DNA from 3 places in the Rhizobium sp. ZX09 genome. Region 1 is predicted to be linked to each of the others. Evidence: predicted binding sites of a transcription regulator. Region 1 holds the regulator's gene; each other region holds the start of a gene.
The links. The regulator PhoB, encoded in region 1, activates phosphate uptake and scavenging genes when phosphate is short. The targets are predictions, from matches to a motif close to TGTCATNNANCTGTCAT.

Region 1 (7,583 bases):
GGCGGCAGGTGTCGCTGCCCGACTGCAGCTTAATCCCTTCGAGCCCATGACCACGGTGACGGTCAAGATCGTCAGCCAGTTGACGGGCGACCTTGAATTCACCTCGCCGCAGACGCTGGTTGCCTTTGCGCTTGGCATCACGCTTTTCGCCATCACGCTTTGCCTGAATATCTACGCGCTTTACATCGTGCGCAAATACCGGGAGCAATATGAATGACCGACATCGCCTCTCCCGCAGCTGGTGCGAACGCCGTCAAGGCGACGCGTCGTGATATCGGCATCAAGCGCCGTTATGCCGCCGAACGCCGTTTCCGTGCTTATGGCATGGCAGCGATTTCCTTCGGCCTCATCTTTCTCTTCCTTCTGCTTTTCTCGGTTGTCTCCAAGGGTTACACCGCGTTCCAGCAGACGATGATTACCGTTCCGGTTGAGTTCTCCGAACAGATCATCGATCCCAAGAACGAGCGTGCCACCAATCCGGCCAAGCTTATGACGGCCAATTATCCCGTTCTTGCCCGTGATGCGGTTGCCAAGGTTCTGGGTGTCGCGCCAACGGACCGCGCCGGTCTTCGCGCCGTCAACCTTCTGATCTCCGATAGCGTGCGTACGCAGCTTCGCGATATCGTCGTTGCCGACCCCGCCGTTATCGGCACCACCCGCACGGTGACGCTTCTGGCCTCGGGTGACGTCGACAGCGCCTTCAAGGGCCAGGTCGATCTGACGGCGGATGAAGCCAATCGCCGTATCTCGAACCAGCAGCTCGGCTGGATGAACCAGCTCGCCGAAAGCGGGCAGCTTGGCAAGCATTTCAATACCGGCATCTTCATCAACGGCGCCTCGAGCCGTCCGGAGGCGGCAGGTGTCGGCGTGGCGCTGATCGGCTCCTTCTACATGATGCTGATCGTGCTGGTGCTGTCGCTGCCGATCGGTGTTGCAGCTTCGATCTACCTTGAGGAGTTTGCTCCGAAGAACCGTCTGACTGATCTGATTGAGGTGAACATCAACAATCTCGCGGCTGTTCCCTCGATCGTTTATGGTCTGCTCGGCCTCTCCGTCTTCATCAACTTCATGGGCTTTCCGCGCTCGGCCTCGCTGGTCGGCGGCCTCGTCCTGACGCTGATGACCCTGCCGACGATCATCATCGCGACCCGCGCTGCCCTGAAAGCCGTGCCGCCGTCAATCCGCGCCGCCGCCCTGGGCCTCGGCGCTTCCAAGATGCAGACGATCTTCCACCACGTGCTGCCGCTCGCCATGCCCGGCATCCTCACCGGCACCATCATCGGCCTCGCCCACGCGCTGGGCGAAACTGCGCCGCTGCTGCTGATCGGCATGGTGGCATTCGTAGCAAATTACCCGACAACGCCGATGGACCCGTCCACGGCCCTGCCGGTGCAGATTTACATGTGGGCGAATGAAGCGGAGCGCGCCTTTGTCGAAAGGACTTCAGGCGCTATCATCATCCTGCTTTTGTTCCTCATCGTCATGAATGTTGGCGCAATCCTGTTGCGTCGCCGCTTCGAACGGCGCTGGTAAAGGGAGATTGAGCAATGAACATGTTGTCGGAAGCAGCAGTTGAAAAGGCGCTGGACAAGAAAATGAATGAAGTCTCATACAAGATGATCGGCAAGGACGTTTCGGTTTATTACGGCGAAAAGCGCGCGCTTTACGACGTGAACCTCAACGTTCGCGAAAATACGGTGACCGCGCTTATCGGCCCGTCCGGCTGCGGTAAATCCACCTTCCTGCGTACCCTGAACCGTATGAACGACACGATCGACGGTTGCCGGGTCACGGGCAAGATCACGCTCGACACCGACGATATCTATGATCAGGCGATTGACGTCGTGGAGTTGCGCGCCCGCGTCGGCATGGTGTTCCAGAAGCCAAACCCTTTTCCGAAGTCGATCTACGAAAACATTTCCTACGGTCCACGCATTCACGGTCTCGCCCGCAACAAGGCGGATATGGACCAGATCGTTGAGCAGAGCCTTCAGAAGGCGGGTCTCTGGAACGAGGTTAAGGATCGCCTGCACGAATCCGGCACCGGTCTTTCCGGCGGTCAGCAGCAGCGCCTGTGCATTGCACGCGCCGTTGCCGTCAGCCCGGAAGTGATCCTGATGGACGAACCCTGCTCGGCGCTGGATCCGATCGCCACTGCCAAGGTCGAGGAACTGATCCACGAACTGCGCACCAATTACACGATTGTTATCGTCACGCACTCCATGCAGCAGGCGGCACGTGTTTCCCAGCGTACGGCCATGTTCCATCTCGGTCACCTTGTCGAGGAAAATGAAACCGACAAGATGTTCACCAATCCGGATGACCAGCGCACGCAGGATTACATCATGGGCCGCTTCGGCTGATCGCGGCCGGCGCTTTATCGCAACCCAACAAGACTGGTGCCGCTGCGGCCCGCTTCGGGCGGTCGCATGCAAGGCCAAGCCGGAGGAATAGACCGTGAACCAGACAACGACCCATTCGCATATTCTGTCTGCTTATGATGACGAACTGAAGTTCCTGACGCGACGCATCGCCGAGATGGGCGGTCTCGCCGAGCAGATGTGTGCCGACGCCGTGCGTGCGCTCGTCAATTCCGACGCCGCGCTTGCCCAGAAGGTCATTTCCGATGACGCTATCCTCGATCATTCCGAGCGAGAGATCGGCGACAAGGCCATCGTCACCATCGCCAAGCGCCAGCCGATGGCGGCAGACCTTCGCGAAATCATCGGCACCCTGCGGATCGCCGCCGACCTCGAACGCGTTGGCGACCTCGGCAAGAACACCGCAAAACGCGTCATCGCGGTCGCCGGAACGGGCGTGCCGCGCAAACTCGCCCGCGGCATAGAGCACCTGTCGGAGCTGGCGCTGGTACAGCTCAAGGAAGTTCTTGACGTCTATTCGACACGTTCCGCCGAAAAGGCCAATGCCATTCGCGAGCGCGACGAGGAAATCGACGCCATGTATACCTCGCTCTTCCGCGAGCTTCTGACCTACATGATGGAAGATCCGCGTAACATCACCACCTGCACGCATCTTCTGTTCTGCGCCAAGAATATCGAGCGCATCGGTGACCATGCCACCAACATCGCCGAGACGATCTATTACATGACCACCGGCAGCCAGCCGGAGGGCGAGCGTCCGAAGGACGACAGTTCCAACACGCTCGGTTCGGTGACCGAGTAACAGACAAGCAGCGGCTTGCGGAGTTAGCATATGGTGCCCAAGATTGCAGTTGTGGAAGATGAGGAAGCGCTGAGCGTCCTGCTTCGTTACAATCTCGAGGCTGAGGGATATGACGTCGACACCATACCCCGTGGAGACGAGGCAGAGATCAGGCTGCAGGAACGTATTCCGGATCTGCTCATCCTGGATTGGATGCTTCCCGGCGTTTCCGGTATCGAACTGTGCCGTAGGCTCAGGATGCGGCCGGAAACCGAGCGCCTTCCTATCATCATGCTGACGGCGCGCGGCGAGGAAAGCGAACGGGTTCGCGGCCTCGCCACCGGCGCGGACGATTATGTGGTCAAGCCGTTTTCAACGCCGGAACTGATGGCCCGCGTCAAGGCCATGCTGCGCCGGGCCCGTCCGGAGGTTCTGTCTTCGGTGCTGAAGTGCGGCGATATCGAGCTGGATCGCGAGACGCATCGCGTTCACCGCAAAAGCCGCGAGGTGCGTCTCGGTCCGACGGAGTTCCGCCTGCTGGAATTCCTGATGACCTCTCCGGGCCGCGTGTTCTCCCGTTCGCAATTGCTGGACGGCGTCTGGGGTCACGATATCTATGTGGATGAGCGGACGGTTGACGTGCATGTCGGACGTCTGCGCAAGGCGCTCAACTTTTCCCATATGCAGGATGTCATCCGCACCGTGCGCGGTGCCGGATATTCGATGGAAGCCTGATCGAAACCGAACTGAGGGTTCCCCTCAGCATGACGTTCCGCCAGAATCGAAAGGCCCGAAACCGGAATGGTGTCGGGCCTTTTCATTTTGAACCTTCCGCAAGCACGATACTTTCATCTCTTTGACGAGCGGTTGAAGGTCTACCGAAATTCGGATTGAAGGGCGAAACCCGACGACGATGAATAAGCCTTGGTGTTCTGCTGTCGCTGTCCGGGAAGCGCGGTATTTTGTCACAAAAAAACGGGCCCGAAGGCCCGTAGTTTTTGAGTGTCAAATGTGTGCCGCAACACTCAAGCCTTGCGGCGCTCGCTGACCGGTTGGTAGGCGAGTTTCGCATGGAATTTGCAATAAGGCGAAGATTCCAGCGCTTCACAGCCGCAGAAATGGAAATCATCTTTCAGGGGGTCGCCGACCGGCCACTTGCAGGTGCGCTCCGTCAGTTCCGTCAGCGTCAGCCGGCGGGAGATCGGAGTAACGACGTTTCTGGAAGGAACGTAATCGAGAATTTCCGCAGTTTCGATGCCGACCTCTTCCTGAAGAGCGGTCGCCGCGTTGGAGCGGGTCAGGATCCGAGCAGGTGCAGCGTTGACGCGGCCAGCGAAATTCGCCGTGCGCGGGGCAGGTGCAGCAGTCCGCTTGGGCGCAGAACGCGCCGACGTCACCGGGCCGCCAGCCTTGACGCGTCCGGGCAGATTAAGACGATGGACCTTGCCGATCACGGCATTGCGGCTGACGCCGCCCAGCTGAGCTGCTATCTGGCTGGCGCTCAGTCCTTCGGCCCACAATTTCTTGAGTTTCTCGACCCGCTCGTCTGTCCAGTTCATGCCGCTTCTCCGCTTTTCGCGTGTATTTCGACAGAATCCTTCTCCGTCTCGCGGGCATGCCGCGAGCGTGGTTTCTGCCTGATTTTTGGTGACTAGTTCCGCCGCAATGCAGTCTAGTAATTAGCGATTAACCTAGTGCCACGCAGACTCCGTGGCAAGAGTCGCGGGAATCATCTCGAATCGATTTTCCGGTTTTCCCCAACTTGCTGGCGAGTTGAGTCAGAAAGGCAACACCTTGGGCCTTGCGACCTGCCACCTACTAGGGCTTGAGAAGCCTAGGAAATACGGACTTTTGTTGACATCGGCAAGCGAAGTGACAATAGTGCCCCTGCCGCCGCGAGGCGGCATTTTTGATTTTCAGGCGAGGGATAACCCTCGAAGCCTATTGACAACCGTCTGACAGCGCATCCGCGCAAGGAGTGATACAGCCATGGCCGAAGCCGCCGCGCCATTGTTCGATACATTTGCAAGAGCCCCCCTCCGCTTCGAGCGAGGCGAGGGCGTCTGGCTGTACACGGAAAGCGGCGAGCGATATCTCGATTTTGCGGCCGGCGTTGCCGTCAATTCGCTGGGCCATGCCCACCCGCATCTTGTCGACGCGATCAAGACGCAGGCCGAAAAGGTCTGGCATGTCTCGAACCTTTATGAAGTTCCGGGCCAGGAAAAGCTTGCCAAGCGCCTGACGGAAGAAACGTTCGCAGACAAGGTCTTCTTCACCAACTCCGGCGCGGAAGCACTGGAATGTGCAATCAAGACCGCGCGTCGTTATCATTATTCCAAGGGCCACCCGGAAAAGTTCCGGATTATCACCTTCGAAGGCGCCTTCCATGGTCGTACGCTTGCAACGATCGCAGCCGGCGGCCAGCAGAAATATCTCGAAGGTTTCGGTCCCAAGGTCGAAGGCTTTGACCAGGTACCTTTCGGTGATGTCGATGCGCTGAAAGCCGCCATCACGGCCGAGACGGCAGCGCTTCTGATCGAGCCCATTCAGGGTGAGGGCGGTATTCGCGCACCCAGCAAGGAATTCCTGCAGTTACTGCGGTCGCTTTGCGACGAACACGGTCTGCTGCTGATTTTCGATGAGGTGCAGACGGGCGTTGGCCGCACGTGTAAGCTCTTTGCCTATGAACACACTGGTGTCGCCCCCGATATCATGGCGGTTGCCAAGGGCATTGGCGGTGGTTTTCCGCTGGGCGCATGCCTCGCGACGGCTGATGCCGCTTCCGGCATGACGGCGGGCGTGCATGGCACCACCTATGGCGGCAATCCGCTGGCCATGGCAGTCGGTAATGCCGTGCTTGATGTCGTCCTCTCTGACGGCTTTCTGGAAAAGGTTCGTGATGTCGCGCTGGTTTTCCGCCAGGGCCTTGCTTCGCTGAAGGACCGTTATCCTGACGTTATCGAGGAAATCCGTGGCGAAGGCCTGCTTCTCGGCATCAAGGCCAAGGTGCCGTCGGGCGAGCTCTTGCAGGCCATGCGCGCCGAGCATCTGCTGGGCGTACCAGCGGGCGATAATGTCATTCGTCTCCTGCCGCCGCTCGTCACCACGGCGGAAGAAGCCCGGGAGGGGCTGGCACGCGTGGAAGCGGCCGCCGCTTCTCTCACAGCGAAACAGGCAAAAATCGCCTGAGGAAACACTGAAGGGCGGGCCTTTTTCCTGGGGCTCGCAAGCATGGGACAGTTTGAAATGGCTTCACCTAAACATTTTCTCGACCTGTCGGCCGTCAGCTCGCAGGACCTGCGGGTAATTCTCGACGATGCCCGCGAACGCAAGGCGGCCACCAAGGCCGGAACGGCGGAAAAACCGCTTGCCGGCAAGATGCTGGCCATGATCTTCGAAAAGCCATCCACGCGAACCCGCGTCTCCTTCGATGTGGGGATGCGTCAGCTTGGCGGCGAGACGCTTTTCCTCTCTGGTACGGAAATGCAGCTCGGCCGCGCAGAAACGATCGGTGATACGGCAAAGGTGCTGTCGCGTTACGTTGACGCCATCATGATCCGCACGACAGATCATTCTCGCCTGCTCGAGCTTGCCGAACATGCGACAGTGCCTGTCATCAACGCCCTGACGGATGACACGCATCCATGCCAGATCATGGCTGACATCATGACTTTCGAAGAACATCGCGGTCCGGTCAAAGGCAAGACGATTGCGTGGACAGGGGACGGCAATAATGTCCTGCATTCTTTCGTGGAGGGCTCGGCCCGTTTCGGCTACCGCATGACGATGGCAGTGCCGATGGGTTCCGAACCGCATGACAAGTTCCTGAACTGGGCCCGCAACAATGGCGGCGAGATAATGTTGTGCCACGATGCCGACAAGGCGGTGGCGGGCGCCGATTGCGTCGTCACCGATACCTGGGTCTCCATGAATCAGGAACACAAGGCGCGCGGCCACAACATCTTCCAGCCCTATCAGGTCAATGAAGCCCTGATGGCCAAGGCGGAAAAAGACGCGCTGTTCATGCATTGCCTCCCGGCTCACCGCGGCGAAGAGGTGACGGATGCGGTGATCGACGGCCCGCAATCGGTGGTCTTCGACGAGGCGGAAAACCGCCTCCACGCGCAGAAATCCATCATCGCCTGGTGCATGGGCGTCATCTGAAAATATCACCCGTTTGATCAACGTCGGGCGGGTGCTTGAACTTCTCGGCAGCGATTACCATCTGTTGGACTTCGAAGAGGCTCGTCGGTTTTCTGGCGGGCCCTCGTCACGATTTGCACGTTTTTCCCCGGAAGCGGTTTCTCTTCCCGGGTCTCTGTGCGACAAGCGGAAAAAGCACATTTCGAAAGCCGGACTTTTGGACGGTAGCGGCGCCACGGCTGCGCCAGGGAGTATGACATGGCAGATGTAACGGTTGA
Region 2 (7,583 bases), 840 kb from region 1:
GTGCGCGAAGTGGTCATTTCCAACGACGTCGTCAGCGGTGTCGCGCGTCCGCTCTACATCTATGCGGACCGTCAGGAAGAAAAGACCAACGTCTCGGCGTAATCGGCTGCTGTGATGTTTGATGAAATCAGAGGCCCGCATCCGTGCGGGCCTTTTCTATTAGATGGGCCTTACGAAACTTGCGGCTAACTTGACGAAGCCCGATTTTGCGTTTGGAGCGGATTGCGCTTTGCTGATAAAGTCTTACAACTGATTTGCAGCGCGATATGACGGAAATGTGAATTTCGTCGGCGACCCGGTTCCTGAGCCCTCGAGGATAACCGGAAATGTCGGTAGTATTAGCCAGCGCTGAGTTTTTGTTGAATTTCACGGTCCTGCCGTCGGGTAAGGCCGTCTGCTCCGACGACTTGAAATCGGTGTTTCGAAACTCCACTTTCAGTCTCGAGAAATGAGTATGCCGGACGCCCCCAAGACGTTCGGCGAAGTGTCCCGAAAGGGACCATGGAAAGGAAATGATATGACGAACATCACGTCTGCGGCATCTGGCGGTACCTATCCGGTACTTCCCCTGCGCGACATTGTCGTTTTCCCGCATATGATCGTTCCCCTGTTCGTCGGGCGGGAAAAATCCATCCGTGCGCTCGAGGAAGTCATGGGCTCCGACAAGCAGATCATGCTTGTTACCCAGATCAACGCCAGCGACGACGATCCGGCGCCTGAAGCCATCCACAAGGTCGGCACGGTCGCCAATGTCCTGCAGCTTCTGAAGCTTCCCGATGGCACCGTGAAGGTGCTGGTGGAAGGCAAGGGCCGCGCCCAGATCGACAGCTACACCGGTCGCGAGGATTTCTACGAAGCCTCGGCCACGCCTTTGCAGGAGCCTGCCGAAGATCCGGTCGAGATCGAGGCGCTCTCGCGTTCGGTCGTTTCGGAATTCGAGAGCTATGTGAAGCTCAACAAGAAGATTTCGCCCGAGGTTGTCGGCGCTGCCGGTCAGATCGATGATTACTCGAAGCTCGCCGACACGGTCGCTTCGCACCTGTCGATCAAGATCACCGAAAAACAGGAAATGCTGGAAACCGTCAGCGTGAAGCAGCGGCTTGAAAAGGCGCTTGGCTTCATGGAAGGCGAGATTTCCGTTCTTCAGGTCGAAAAGCGCATCCGCTCGCGCGTCAAGCGCCAGATGGAGAAGACCCAGCGCGAATATTACCTGAACGAGCAGATGAAGGCGATCCAGAAGGAACTCGGCGACGGCGAGGACGGCCGTGACGAGATGGCCGAGCTGGAAGAGCGCATCGCCAAGACAAAGCTTTCCAAGGAGGCCAAGGAAAAGGCCGAAGCGGAAATGAAGAAGCTGCGCCAGATGAGCCCGATGTCCGCGGAAGCCACCGTCGTGCGCAATTATCTGGACTGGCTGCTTGGTCTGCCCTGGGGCAAGAAGTCCAAGATCAAGGCGGACCTCAACAATGCCGAGAAGATTCTGGATCAGGACCATTTCGGTCTGGACAAGGTCAAGGAGCGTATCGTCGAGTATCTGGCCGTGCAGGCCCGTGCGACGAAGATCCGTGGCCCGATCCTGTGCCTCGTCGGCCCGCCCGGCGTCGGCAAGACCTCGCTCGCCAAGTCGATCGCCAAGGCGACCGGCCGCGAATATGTGCGCATGGCGCTGGGTGGCGTTCGTGACGAAGCGGAAATCCGCGGTCACCGCCGCACCTATATCGGCTCCATGCCGGGCAAGATCGTCCAGTCGATGAAGAAGGCCAAGAAGGCAAACCCGCTCTTCCTGCTCGACGAAATCGACAAGATGGGCATGGATTTCCGTGGCGATCCGTCGTCGGCGCTGCTCGAGGTTCTCGATCCGGAACAGAACTCCACCTTCATGGATCACTACCTGGAAGTGGAATACGACCTGTCCGACGTGATGTTCGTGACCACGGCCAACACGCTGAACATTCCCGGCCCGCTGATGGACCGTATGGAAGTGATCCGCATCGCCGGTTACACGGAAGACGAAAAGCGCGAAATCGCAAAGCGTCACCTGCTGCCCAAGGCGATCAAGGAACATGCCCTGCGTCCGGAAGAATTCTCGGTCACCGATGATGCCCTGATGGTTGTCATCCAGCAGTACACCCGCGAGGCGGGCGTGCGCAGCTTCGAACGCGAGCTGATGAAGCTGGCGCGCAAGGCTGTCACCGAGATCATCAAGGGCAAGGTCAAGTCTGTTGAGGTTACCGCAGCAAACGTTCCGGATTATCTGGGCGTTCCGCGGTTCCGCCACGGCGAGGCCGAGCGCGAGGATCAGGTCGGTGTCGTCACGGGTCTTGCCTGGACGGAAGTCGGCGGTGAGCTGCTCACCATCGAAGGCGTGATGATGCCGGGCAAGGGCCGCATGACGGTTACCGGCAACCTCAAGGAAGTGATGAAGGAATCCATTTCGGCGGCGGCATCCTATGTCCGTTCGCGCGCCGTGGACTTCGGCATCGAGCCGCCGCGCTTCGACAAGAGCGACATCCACGTGCACGTTCCGGAAGGGGCAACCCCGAAGGACGGTCCGTCCGCCGGTGTCGCCATGGCAACCGCGATCGTCTCCATCATGACCGGTATTCCGGTCTCGAAGGACGTGGCGATGACGGGCGAGATTACGCTTCGTGGTCGCGTTCTGCCGATCGGTGGCCTGAAGGAAAAGCTGCTTGCAGCGCTTCGCGGCGGCATCAAGAAGGTGCTGATCCCGGAAGAAAACGCCAAGGATCTGGCGGAGATTCCGGACAATGTGAAGAACGAGATGGAAATCATTCCGGTGTCGCGCATGGGCGAGGTTATCAAGCACGCCCTCATCCGCCAGCCGGAGCCCATCGAGTGGGATGGCAGCATCGAGACGCCGGTGATCGCAACGGTCGAAGGCGTTGATGACGGCAGCCAGACCATCGCGCATTGAGACGCGTCGTCGCGAGGGCTGGAATCGGTGCTCGCGACAGGTCCTGCGTAGATTCAATGCGTTAGGCTTCACGACGAAGGTACGGCTTCAGGTCGGCGCAAGTGATGCGAAATTGGCACGATTATGGGGAAGGCCGGCAGAAATGTCGGCCTTTTTTGTGAAAAAAACCGCAGACCCCTTGTTTTTCAGGCAATTCCAGCGCTTTTGAGTTGCTGCGCGCGGATACGAACGTATTCTGCGCCGGCTTAATTTGAGTCGTTTCAAACCATTGAAAGGGGTGGAAACATGAACAAGAACGAGCTCGTCTCTGCTGTTGCCGAAAAGGCTGGTCTCACGAAGGCAGATGCTGCTTCCGCTGTTGATGCCGTATTCGAAACCGTACAGAGCGAACTGAAGAACGGTGGCGATATCCGCCTCGCCGGCTTTGGCAGCTTCTCCGTCAGCCGTCGTGAAGCCTCCAAGGGCCGTAACCCTTCCACGGGTGCTGAAGTCGATATCCCGGCTCGCAACGTTCCGAAGTTCTCCGCAGGCAAGGGCCTGAAGGACGCCGTCAACTCGTAAGGTTTCCGGAAAGCCGTAACGCCCGCGGCGGGCGGCGGCTTTTCAGGTTCACGAGGAAGCATGTTTTGACGCGCTCACGCCATCAACCGGTCTAAGGAGCGTGCCTTTCGAAAGTTCTTTCGAGCGGCGCCGTTTATGCCGAATGGTATGGAATGAAAGTCGGGCGTGCCTGTGTAGCCTCCATCCGGACACACGGCGTTGCGATATACGGAATATGCGCAAAACACGAAAGCCCGGCCTTTGCGGCCGGGCTTTTTGATTCCGGGCCATGAAGTGTCATGCCACTGTCATGTCCGTGACGCAGAAGCCTTGGGATATTTCTGAACCCAAGGGGGATAAAATGGCGTTCCGATTTTCTCAGATGGCCTTGACTGCGGCTCTGCTTACATCTGCAGCCTTTCCGGCGGCCGCAGAGCCGGTTTTTAACCGCATTGCTTCTTTCCCGGTAGCGAAAAACCTGCCCGCGGACAAGGACGCCAAGTCCGTGACCTCGGCTGAAATCATCACCGCCAGCGAAGACGGCAAGACGCTGATCTATTCGGACAGCCCGCTCGGCGGCATCGGCTTCATCGACATCACCGATGCCAAGGCTCCCAAGGCCGGCGGCGCATTGCTGCTGGAAGGTGAGCCGACCTCCGTTGCCGTGGCCGGTCTCAAGGTTCTCGCCGGCGTCAATACGTCGGAAAACCGCGCCAAGCCCTCCGGCAAGCTCGTGACTGTCGATATCGCCGCCAAGAAGATCGAGGCGAGCTGTGATCTCGGCGGTCAACCGGATTCAGTCGCGGTGTCTCCGGATAAAACCTTTGCCGCCATCGCTATCGAAAACGAACGTGATGAAGAGGTGAACGAAGGCGCTCTGCCGCAGATGCCAGCCGGTTATCTCGTCACTGTCGGCCTGAAGGACGGCGTTGCCGACTGCGCGACGCTGAAGAAGATCGACGTTACCGGTCTCGCCGAGATTTCCCCTGAAGATCCGGAACCGGAATTCGTTTCGATCAATGCCAATGGCGAGATCGCGCTGACGCTGCAGGAAAACAACCATATCGTGATCATCGACGGCAAGACCGGCACGGTGAAGACGCATTTCTCTGCCGGCACCGTCAATCTGGAAGGCATCGACACCAAGACCGATGGCCAGCTGAAATTCACCGACAAGCAGGAAGGCCGCAAGCGCGAACCTGACGCCGTCAAGTGGCTGGACAATGACCGTATCGTCATCGCCAATGAAGGCGACTGGCAGGGCGGTGCACGCGGCTTCACCATTTTCGACAAGACTGGCAAGCTTCTCTATGAGGCTGGCGCTTCGCTCGAGCACGCGGTAGCGGCCATTGGCCACTATCCGGAAAAGCGCTCCAAGGCAAAGGGCATAGAGCCGGAAGGCCTCGAAACGGCGACGTTTGATGGCCAGAAGTACTTCTTCGTGCTTGCCGAGCGCGCCTCGATTGCCGCTGTTTACAAGGATACCGGCGCAGAGCCGCAGCTCACGCAGCTCCTGCCTTCGGGCATTTCGCCGGAAGGCGCTGTCGCCATCCCCGCGCGCAACCTCTTCGTCATGGCCAATGAGGCTGATCTGGTGGAAGACGGCGGCGCCCGCTCGCATGTCATGATCTATGAACGCGCCGAAGGTGAGCCGGCCTATCCGCAGCTGGTATCCGCCACCGTCGATGGTGCGCCTATCGGCTGGGGCGCTCTTTCCGGTCTGGTAGGCGATGCCGAGAAGCCAGGCATCCTCTATGCCGTGTCCGACTCGGTCTACGGTAACCAGCCGTCGATCTACACCATCGACGCGACCAAGAAGCCCGCCACCATCACCAACGTGCTGCGTGTCAAGCGCGACGGCATTGCGGCGCAGAAGCTTGACATCGAAGGCATCACGCTGGATGGCAAGGGCGGGTTCTGGCTGGCCTCCGAAGGCGACAGCGCCAAGCTTGTTCCGCATGCGCTCTACAACGTCAATGCCAAGGGTGAGATCAAGGCCGAGATCGCCTTGCCAAAGGAATTGCTCGCCGGCGATACCCGCTTCGGTTTCGAAGGCGTGACCATGGTCGGCAAGGGCGACGACGCCACGCTGTGGATGGCCGTGCAGCGCGAATGGGGCACGGATGAGAAGGGCTTCGTGAAGCTCGTCTCCTATAATCCGAAGTCCAAGGAATGGGGCGCGGTGCGCTACCCGCTCGACAAGACCGAAGCCGGTTGGGTCGGCCTGTCTGAAATCACCGCGCAGGGCGATAATGTCTATATCGTCGAGCGCGACAACCAGATCGGTGACAAGGCCAAGATCAAGAAGCTCTACCGGGTGGCGATTGCCGACCTGAAGCCGGGCAAGATCGGTGGCGAGCTGCCGCGCGTTACCAAGCAGGAAACCCATGACTTCCTGCCCGACCTCAAGGCCCAGACCAACGGCTATGTCGTCGACAAGCTGGAAGGCTTCACCTTCGACAAGGCGGGAACGGCCTATGCCGTGACAGATAATGACGGCGTCGATGATTCTTCCGGCGAGACGCTGTTCTTCAAGGTCGAGATGAAGGCGATCAACTGATTGCACACGATAGCGCCGCATTAAAAAAGCCGGGCATAGCCCGGCTTTTTTAATGCGGTATGGGTCTGAATGCCGGGCGTTTATACGATACGTCATATGCAAGCCCTCAAAAGGCATTGCCGCTTCGCATCGGTGATCGAAAGTTCCCTCCGGAGGTCGTCCGGGATAATGGTGCGATCCCAGCGCCCGGATCACCGCCCCATGGAATTCTTGTTTTTGGAAATATCTGGTTTCTCCGAATCCTGCTGGACCCAGCGGAAAAAAATGTAAACAGGCAGCGCAATAAGCGCGAGTGTAACAAACGCGTCGAGTGACATGGTTTCATCCATCAGTTCTACCGCTCATCATGAAACGGCCTGAAAACAATGCCCGAAATCTCTTTAAAAATTCTAAATCTGCTTATTTTTCGGTATGTTGCGGGGTGAAACAGGGATGGCTGCGGCTGTGCGAATCTGAAACGAAAGTCCCGGTTTGGCACGACGCGGCAACTGGGAAATGTGATTCTACACCGCAGTAGCGCGCGACCATGGCCCCTTCCATGCCACCGAGGGCAGGGGCTGCGCATCGAAGCCAAGCATACATGGTGAAGCGCAACCGCATACGGTTCAAACCGCAATCGGCAAGGGTTCTTTAAATCACTGTGAGAAGGAATGGTGGGCGATGAGAGACTCGAACTCCCGACATCCTCGGTGTAAACGAGGCGCTCTACCAACTGAGCTAATCGCCCTTCGCGTCTTGCGGATCATGTCCGCCGCGTCGGTGGCCGTGATGTATTCGGATCGGAAAAAAACCGCAAGGGCTTTTGTGAAGTTTTTTTGTTTTTTTTCGGGGAGGTTTTTCCCTCCGCCGAAGGGGAGGGGTAAAAAGCCGGGAACTGCGGGCTTTTTGGTAAATTCAGAAACCAATGACGTCATGACGGCCCCGTAGAAATGACGTTGATAAAGCGGCTGGCTGTGGACAAGTTTTTTGTTTTCGTTGGGAAAAGCCCGCAAAACAGGGCATTTGCCGGAGCGTCGATAAAAGGCCCCAGGGTTTTTCCTGATCAAAATGAAAAAGCTTATTCTTTTGTCGTGAAACCTGCTTGACACCCCCGCACGAACGCCGTAGTTAGCCGCTCAACGAACAGCCGAGGCTGGTTCGTACGGCGGAACCAAGGTTCTGTCCGTCAGGATAAGCGGGTGTAGCTCAGTTGGTTAGAGTGCCGGCCTGTCACGCCGGAGGTCGCGGGTTCGAGCCCCGTCACTCGCGCCATCCTGTTCCTCGGAAAAAAACGCAGATGAATGTCTGTGGAGCGCGGGTGTAGCTCAGTCGGTTAGAGTGCCGGCCTGTCACGCCGGAGGTCGCGGGTTCGAGCCCCGTCACTCGCGCCATTTCTCCTTCTTGAAATGTCTCCATCTGAACAATCGATGCGCGGTCTACGCGGCTTTGTCTTCAGCGATTCAGGTCTCTGATTCCAGCCGTTTCCCGCGGGATTTTTCCTGCTTTTATTAGTCAAGTTTCGATTTCCCGATATCGTCACTTCGCCAACGTTTGGGCGTAAAAATCGCG
Region 3 (7,583 bases), 1.2 Mb from region 1:
AAGTGCCGGTGACATTCATGATCTCACCGTCGTTCTTCACCACCTTCATGGTGTTGGCGTCAACGAAGCTTGCCGTGCCGCGAATGTGCTGCACGCGGTTGCGGGCGAACTGGTGTTCCAGCACTTCCACTTCGTGATCCAGGGTGATGAGCAGGCGGCGGCGAAGGTCCTCGGCGTCGATCTCCTGCTTGACGCGATAGGAGCGACCGTAAAAACCGCGCTCGCGCCAGCCGGTGAGATTGAGCGCCGTTTCGCGCAGGGTCTTTGAAGGGATGGTGCCGGTATGCACCGAAACGCCGCCGACGCGGCTGCCTTTCTCGATGACCAGAACCTTCTTTTCGAGCTTGGCGGCCTGAATGGCGGCCCGTCTTCCCGCCGGACCGCTGCCGACAACAATCAGATCGAACTGGTGCATGAAGAACCCCGGAATAGAATGCATTTCGATACCGGATGTCGCATCCGGCATGGCGTCGCCGCGAAATGGTCGTGATGCCATTTTGACGATGGGGAGTGATTCCCCCGTTTGCCTTGACCGCTAGAGTGCAATGCAACAAACGCCTGCGTCAATCTGTAGCGCAAGAATCTGACGGATTCGTAACTGGGTGGGGATATTCGGAGGGTCGCGCTATTCACATCGGAGGGAGGTGGGTGTGGCTTACCCCCCTCTGCCCTGCCGGGCATCTCCCCCTCAAGGGGGGAGATCGGCAAGGGGCTCTCCCACGGCTCATTCTCAAACTTCGAGATAGTCGAAACCTAGCCGCATATCGATCTCCCCCCTTGAGGGGGAGATGCCCGGCAGGGCAGAGGGGGGTAAGCCACACCCACCTCCGTCCACTTTTCCTGAACATGCGCCTAAAACCCCAACAGCTTCATCCCGCACGGCACTGCCGAACGGGTGATCGCTAGAGAGGTCGGGCGATTGCCCGGCTGCGCCTTGATTTGGTTTGGTGTGGGTCGGATGCGTTGCGCAGCCGGGTCTTTCACCATGCCGTATCTCGCAAGGGCCGTGCACTGCACCCTGCGACATGGTCCTTTCCACGAACGTTGCCAGCGTTCCACCACCAGGACCGTCCTTTGGTTTCCGCCACGTCTGGCGTCCACCCGGCAGGACTGCGACCAATATAACAGCCTGTCGCGGAGCGGGGAAAAGCGAGGGTGAATTTTTCCGGTGTCAGTCTTCCTTGCGGGTGACGTGGCGGTGAAGTGCTGCAAGGTCCTGCCGCAGCGCAGCCAGTTCGGCCAGCACTTTCACATCGATCTTTTCATGCAGTGAAAGCACTTCCAGTTCTGCCTTCAGATTCACCTCATAATCCTTGGCGGCCTCGAAGCGGTCGCGGGCGGCCTGACGATTCTGTGACATCATGATGATTGGCGCCTGAATGGCCGCCAGCATGGAAAGAAGCAGGTTGAGGAAGATGAAGGGGTAGGGATCGAAAGCGCGGGTGGTCAGTACGATGGTGTTGATGATAGCCCAGAAAATCAGGAAAAAGCAGAAGCCGAGGATGAAACTCCAGGAACCGCCGACCCTGGCGATCTTGTCTGCCAGCCTGTCGCCGAAACTGGCGCCGGCGGAAAATTCCGCATTAATATCGCTCGAAACCAGCTTTTTCTGGTGCGCCAGCTCGAGAATGCGCCGTTCCACCTCGCCGATTTCACGAGAGGAGCGCTTGAAATGAGAGACGATATAGTCGGAGATATCTGACACGGGCGTGTCTCCGGTTCTGATTGGCGGTGCGGAGCTTTCCCGAAGATAAACCCGCATGATGGCGGAATTCAAACGTTTTCCGCCACCATGCGTTCAGGCGTCCCTCGCCGAAATTCATTACACCGACGGCGCGCCCTCGTGCAGCCAATTGAAGCCGGGGAAAAAGCGCTCTTTTCCATATTGCTTGCCGAACATCATGTCGAATTGCAGCAGGCGATAATTGCGCACCACGTCAGGGACCGCGTTCGGCGCGATCGACCAGTCGGGCAGGGCATCGCCGCCGGCCGTCACCAGCATGTGGCGGTCGATCACGGAAAAGGCCTGCTGAACTTCACCCAGCGTGCCGGTATAGAAGGGATCGGAAAAGCCTGCGGTCTTCAGCACGTGATAGGGCAAAAGCGCCGGGCTGATGGTGCCGATATTCTTACGCACGCCCTTCTTCGAAGACCACACGACGAGCGGCGTCTCATGTTCCTTCTTCATTACTTCCAGCGGCGCGCGGCGGCTGGCCACCATGCCAGGCATGTAACCGCTTTCCACAAAGGCCTGGCCGAGCGGCGGCAGGTGATCACCAAAGAGAACGATGATGGTTTCGCGGTCGCGCTTCTTTGCCCAGCGCATCAGCTTCAGCAGCGCTTCGTCCGCTTCCACCACCCCTTGAGAATAGGTGGCGAGCGCCTGCGAGGCCGAAGCCGAAAGTTCGCCCTCAATGCCGATGGTGTTTTCGGCGTAACGGTTTGTCTCATAGGGGCCATGTCCCTGCAGGGTGACGGCAAAGAGGAAGAGCGGGTTCTGCGTCCGGTCCGCCGTCGCCATGATCTCTTCCATCAGCGCGTCGTCGGAGGCAAAATTGCCGCGTTTTTCCATCGCCGGCAGCGTCTCTTCGGAGCGGAATTCCTCGAAGCCGAAATTTTTATAGACCTGCTTGCGGTTCCAGAACCATTCCTGGAACGGATGAACTGCGATGGCGGAATAACCTTCGCCGCGGAAGAAGCTGGCGAGCGAGGGCACCGGGCGGCGGATATATTGCTGGTAGGGAATGCTGCCATAGGGCAGGAAGGCGTTGGAAAAGCCGGTCAAGGCCTCGAATTCCACATTTGCCGTCATGCCGCCGAACTCGGGCGAAAACACGTTGCCGGACTGTTTGGCGCGGATGGTCGGCATGGGATCGGCCGAGAGATTCACGTTTTCAAGCCGGGTCGGATCCCACAGGGATTCGCTCATCAGCATGATGACGTCAGGGTAATCACCCTTATTGGCGGCGAAAGATGCCGGTTCCGAGATGAGATCGGCGATGCTGTTTTCGCCGTAACCCTCCGGCGCCGAGACATTGGCCATGGGAATATTGAAGGCGAAGGCCATCAGGAAGCCGTTATGGCGGTAGTTTTCCTGCTGATCCCACATCATGGGGATGATGTTGAGGCGATCGCGCACCCAGGAATAATGCGAATAGTCCATCAGCGAGGCGAGGCTGGCGAGAAGCGGCAGCGCCAGCGCAAGGCCGGCGGCGCGCTCACGCCAGCGCAACACCGGCGAATGACGGCGCGCCAGCAGCCAGAGAGCCGCGAGAGAGGCAATTGCCGCGCTGAGGCCGAGACCCACCAGCATCGCCGTAAACGGCTGCGCCTTCAGCATGGTTGGCAAAAGTTCGAGAATCTGCCGCCCGAACAACAGGTCTGAGGGATAAAGCGGATCGGAAAGATAGGTCTGTTTCTGCGCTGAGATCAGCCACACCAGTGCGCAGAGCGGCGCGACCGCAATCAGTGAAAGATAACGCCGGCCGAGGATCGAATCCAGCGCGACGAGAAGGGCGAGCACGGCGGCAATGGTTGTCATGCCCGGACGCGCGGAGGAGGTGATGAAAGTGCCGACATCCTGAAGCGAGCCGCGGACGACCCATTCCAACGCCACGACCAGCACGACGGACGCGACCGTCAGGTTGGCAAGCGTGTAGGCCGTGCCAGAAAGCTTCGAAAGGCTCCTTGTCCATGCAGGCGAAAAGACAAAACCAGCCTTTTCGGAAGCCGTTGTTTTTGGCGCCGAATCTCTCAAACCCATACTCCGGTATTTCAGGCGCCAGCACCGATCCGGGGAGGTGAATCGGGTGTCGCAAAAGTGTCATGTAACTGTCACATAAGCGCGATGAACGCGACATGAACTTTATGAGATGTGCATATAAGCGCGATAACCTTCGCGTGAGGGCGGCTGTGTCGAGAAGCGCACGAATGAATGCAAGTGGGAATTGCTGCGTTGCGGAGCGATCACGGGCGCGGTATTGAAGGTTTATGAGCGACAGACACGATATAGAGAACCATCTCCGGATTGCCGTCGGGCAGTTCAATCCCACCGTTGGCGACGTGGCGGGCAATCTCGCCAAGGCGCGTGAGGCAAGGGCCGATGCGGCAACGCAGGGCGCCGATCTTCTGCTTCTCACCGAACTCTTCATTTCCGGCTATCCGCCAGAGGATCTGGTGCTGAAACCTGCTTTTTTGAAAGCATGTCTGAAAGCGGTGGAAGAACTGGCTGCGGAAACCGCCGATGGCGGGCCGGGTATCGTTATCGGTTTTCCGCGACAGGGCGAGACGGGTCGGCACAATTCCGTGGCGCTTCTCGATGGCGGCAAGATCATTGCGCTGCGCGACAAGATCGACCTGCCGAATTACGGCGAGTTTGACGAAAAGCGTGTTTTCTCCGAAGGGTCGATTTCCGGGCCCTATAACTTCCGCGGGGTGAGGATCGGCATTCCGATCTGCGAGGAAATCTGGAACGACATGGGCGTCTGCGAGACGCTGGCCGAAAGTGGCGCGGAAATCCTGCTGGTGCCGAACGGCTCGCCCTATTACCGCGGCAAGCTGGATGTGCGCCATCAGGTGGCACTCCGGCAGGTGATCGAAAGCGGCCTGCCGCTGGTTTTCGCCAACCAGCTGGGCGGGCAGGACGAGCTGGTGTTCGACGGTGCGAGCTTCGGTTTCAACGCCGACAAGACGCTCGCCTTCCAGATGAGCCAGTTCGAAGCCACGCTTGCCGTCACCGACTGGAAACGCACAGCGGATGGCTGGCGCTGCGAAAGCGGGCCATTTTCCAAGATTCCCGAGGGTGAGGAGGCGGATTACCGCGCCTGCATGCTGGGCTTTCGCGATTACGTCAACAAGAACGGTTTCAAGAGCGTGGTTCTCGGCCTTTCCGGCGGCATCGATTCGGCGATCTGCGCCGCCCTTGCCGTCGATGCGCTGGGCGAGGAGCGGGTACGCTGCATCATGCTGCCTTACCGCTATACCTCGGAAGAATCGCTGAAGGACGCCGCCGATTGTGCGAAAGCGCTCGGCTGCCGTTACGATATCGTGCCGATCGTGGAGCCGGTGGAAGGTTTCCTGTCTGCGCTGTCAGAACTTTTCGAGGGCACGGAAGAGGGCATTACCGAAGAAAACCTGCAGAGCCGCACGCGCGGCACCATCCTGATGGCCGTTTCCAACAAGTTCGGATCCATGGTGGTGACGACGGGCAACAAGTCGGAGATGTCGGTGGGTTACGCGACGCTTTATGGCGACATGAATGGTGGTTTCAACCCCATCAAGGACCTCTACAAGATGCAGGTCTATGCCATTTCCGCCTGGCGCAACGCCCATGTGCCGCCGGGCGCGCTTGGCCCTTCCGGCGAAGTGATCCCCGCCAACATTATCGCCAAGGCTCCATCGGCCGAATTGCGCCCCAACCAGACCGACCAGGATTCGCTGCCGCCTTATCCCGTGCTGGACGATATTCTTGAGTGCCTTGTCGAGAAGGAAATGTCGGTCGAGGAAATTCTGGCGCGCGGCCATGATGTGGCGACCGTGCACCGGGTGGAGCATCTGCTTTACCTCGCCGAGTACAAGCGCCGGCAATCGGCGCCGGGTGTGAAGATCACCAAGAAGAACTTTGGGCGGGACCGGCGTTATCCGATCACCAACCGGTTCCGTGATCGGTAGGGCGTTTTGGGAAGGCGCGTTTAACGCCGTCCCTGCTTAATGAATTGGGCAAGCGCATTGTGAGGCGGTGCGGCATATTTCTTCTCCCCGCCGGGGAGAAGGTGGCCCGAAGGGTCGGATGAGGGGGCAAGCTCTCCGTATACATCGACCCTTGCCCCCTCATCCCGCTGCCGCGGACTTCTCCCCGGGCGGGGAGAAGAAACAGGTGGCATGCGATCGTTCCACAACGGAGGCAGAATGCGCAGCTCCATCGAAATCTTCAACATCCGCACCCGGCAGATGCGGGTGATGTGGCAGACGCCCGATCTTTTCGAAGCGCCGAACTGGTCGCCGGATGGACAATATCTGCTGTTGAACAGCGAAGGGCTGCTTTATCGTCTGTCTCTTGCCGGTGACGTGTCGCCGGAGAAGGTCGATACCGGCTTTGCCACGCTCTGCAACAACGACCACGGCATTTCGCCTGACGGTTCGCTTTATGCCATTTCCGACAAGGTGGAGTTCGGCAAAAGCGCCATCTATCTCCTGTCATCGGCGGGCGGCGCGCCGCGGCTAATGACAAGGAACCTTCCTTCCTACTGGCACGGCTGGTCACCGGATGGGAAAAGCTTTGCGTATTGCGGCATTCGCGATCAGATTTTCGATATCTATTCCATGGACATAAACAGCGGCGTTGAAACACGCCTTACCCATGGCGAGGGCCGCAATGACGGGCCGGATTATTCGCCTGACGGCGCGTGGATCTATTTCAATTCCAGCCGCACCGGACGGATGCAAATCTGGCGGGTGCGGGTGGATGGCTCAGCCGTGGAGCGCATCACCGACAGCTCCTATGGCGACTGGTTTCCGCACCCGTCACCAAGGGGGGACAAGGTTGTCTTCATTTCCTATGACGGCGACGTGTTCGATCATCCCCGCGATCTCGACGTGCGGGTGCGGCTGATGGATATGGATGGCGGCAATGTCGAAACGCTTTTCGAGCTGTTTGGCGGGCAGGGCACGATGAACTCCCCCAACTGGTCACCTGATGGCGACGAGTTCGCTTATGTCAGATATTTCCCGGTGGAGTGATGAAGGTAAGGTGCGGCAGGCCACATTGCCGCACCACCTGCACCGCACTTGTGTTCGCAAGCTTTTTTGCCCATAGCTTCACCCGTCAGGTGCCCGCCCTTCGGCGGGAGAATCGGGAATCCGGTGAAAAACCGGAACGTGCCCAACGCTGTGAGGCGGATGCTCTGTTTCTCATGCCACTGGAGCAATTCGGGAAGGCGAAACGGGGCGGATGAAGCTTAGTCAGAAGACCGGCCTGGCAGGATGGACCGAACCGCGCGGACGGCGGCAGGTCGCTGGAAAAGCGCGTCGTCGCTGCAAACCTCCCATGGTTTCGGCACCGGCCCGCCCCGCATTGTTAGGGATAAACGATGCCGACCGAACCGCCCGTCACCATGTCGCCCGTCACCATGCCGCCCGACTCCAACCCGTTCGATCACGCGCTTTCGCCCGCCCGCCCGTTTTCCGGCGAGGAGCGTGAGGCCGTCTATCGTGCCATCGAAACCCGCCGCGATGTGCGCGACCAGTTCCTGCCGGACCCGCTGCCGGATGATCTCATCGAGCGCCTTTTGAGGGCGGCGCATTCGGCGCCATCGGTCGGTTTCATGCAGCCGTGGAACTTCACCCTCGTCACCGATGGCGCCGTGCGCCAGGCGGCATGGGTGGCCTTCAGCCGCGCCAATGAAGAGGCGGCGGCGATGTTTACGGGTGAAAAGCAGGCGCTTTATCGCAGCCTGAAGCTCGAAGGCATCCGCAAGGCGCCGCTCAGCATCTGCGTGACCTGCGATCCGACACGGGGTGGCAAGGTGGAGCTGGGTCGCACCCATAATGCACGCACGGATGTCTATTCCACCGTCTGCGCCATC

Region 2: the regulator PhoB is predicted to act here: its motif matches at 3,771-3,787, upstream of BTN45_RS04605 (esterase-like activity of phytase family protein).
Region 3: the regulator PhoB is predicted to act here: its motif matches at 3,822-3,838, upstream of BTN45_RS06620 (LTA synthase family protein).

What each region holds. Positions count from the first base shown of each region.
Region 1 is NZ_CP031363.1:102,043-109,625, forward strand. Features, by position in the region: gene pstC (phosphate ABC transporter permease subunit PstC) at 1-217, shown strand, start outside; gene pstA (phosphate ABC transporter permease PstA) at 214-1,533, shown strand; gene pstB (phosphate ABC transporter ATP-binding protein PstB) at 1,548-2,363, shown strand; gene phoU (phosphate signaling complex protein PhoU) at 2,458-3,183, shown strand; gene phoB (phosphate regulon transcriptional regulator PhoB) at 3,214-3,897, shown strand; gene BTN45_RS00505 (GcrA family cell cycle regulator) at 4,188-4,721, opposite strand; gene BTN45_RS00510 (aspartate aminotransferase family protein) at 5,152-6,351, shown strand; gene argF (ornithine carbamoyltransferase) at 6,409-7,326, shown strand; gene BTN45_RS00520 (Hsp33 family molecular chaperone) at 7,564-7,583, shown strand, end outside.
Region 2 is NZ_CP031363.1:937,199-944,781, forward strand. Features, by position in the region: gene clpX (ATP-dependent Clp protease ATP-binding subunit ClpX) at 1-102, shown strand, start outside; gene lon (endopeptidase La) at 518-2,935, shown strand; gene hupB (DNA-binding protein HupB) at 3,221-3,496, shown strand; gene BTN45_RS04605 (esterase-like activity of phytase family protein) at 3,837-6,035, shown strand; tRNA gene BTN45_RS04610 (tRNA-Val) at 6,687-6,762, opposite strand; tRNA gene BTN45_RS04615 (tRNA-Asp) at 7,210-7,286, shown strand; tRNA gene BTN45_RS04620 (tRNA-Asp) at 7,329-7,405, shown strand.
Region 3 is NZ_CP031363.1:1,344,218-1,351,800, reverse strand. Features, by position in the region: gene sthA (Si-specific NAD(P)(+) transhydrogenase) at 1-415, opposite strand, end outside; gene BTN45_RS06625 (DUF1003 domain-containing protein) at 1,172-1,705, opposite strand; gene BTN45_RS06620 (LTA synthase family protein) at 1,823-3,763, opposite strand; gene BTN45_RS06615 (NAD+ synthase) at 3,991-5,670, shown strand; gene BTN45_RS06610 (TolB family protein) at 5,908-6,738, shown strand; cobalamin riboswitch at 6,809-6,992, shown strand; gene bluB (5,6-dimethylbenzimidazole synthase) at 7,128-7,583, shown strand, end outside.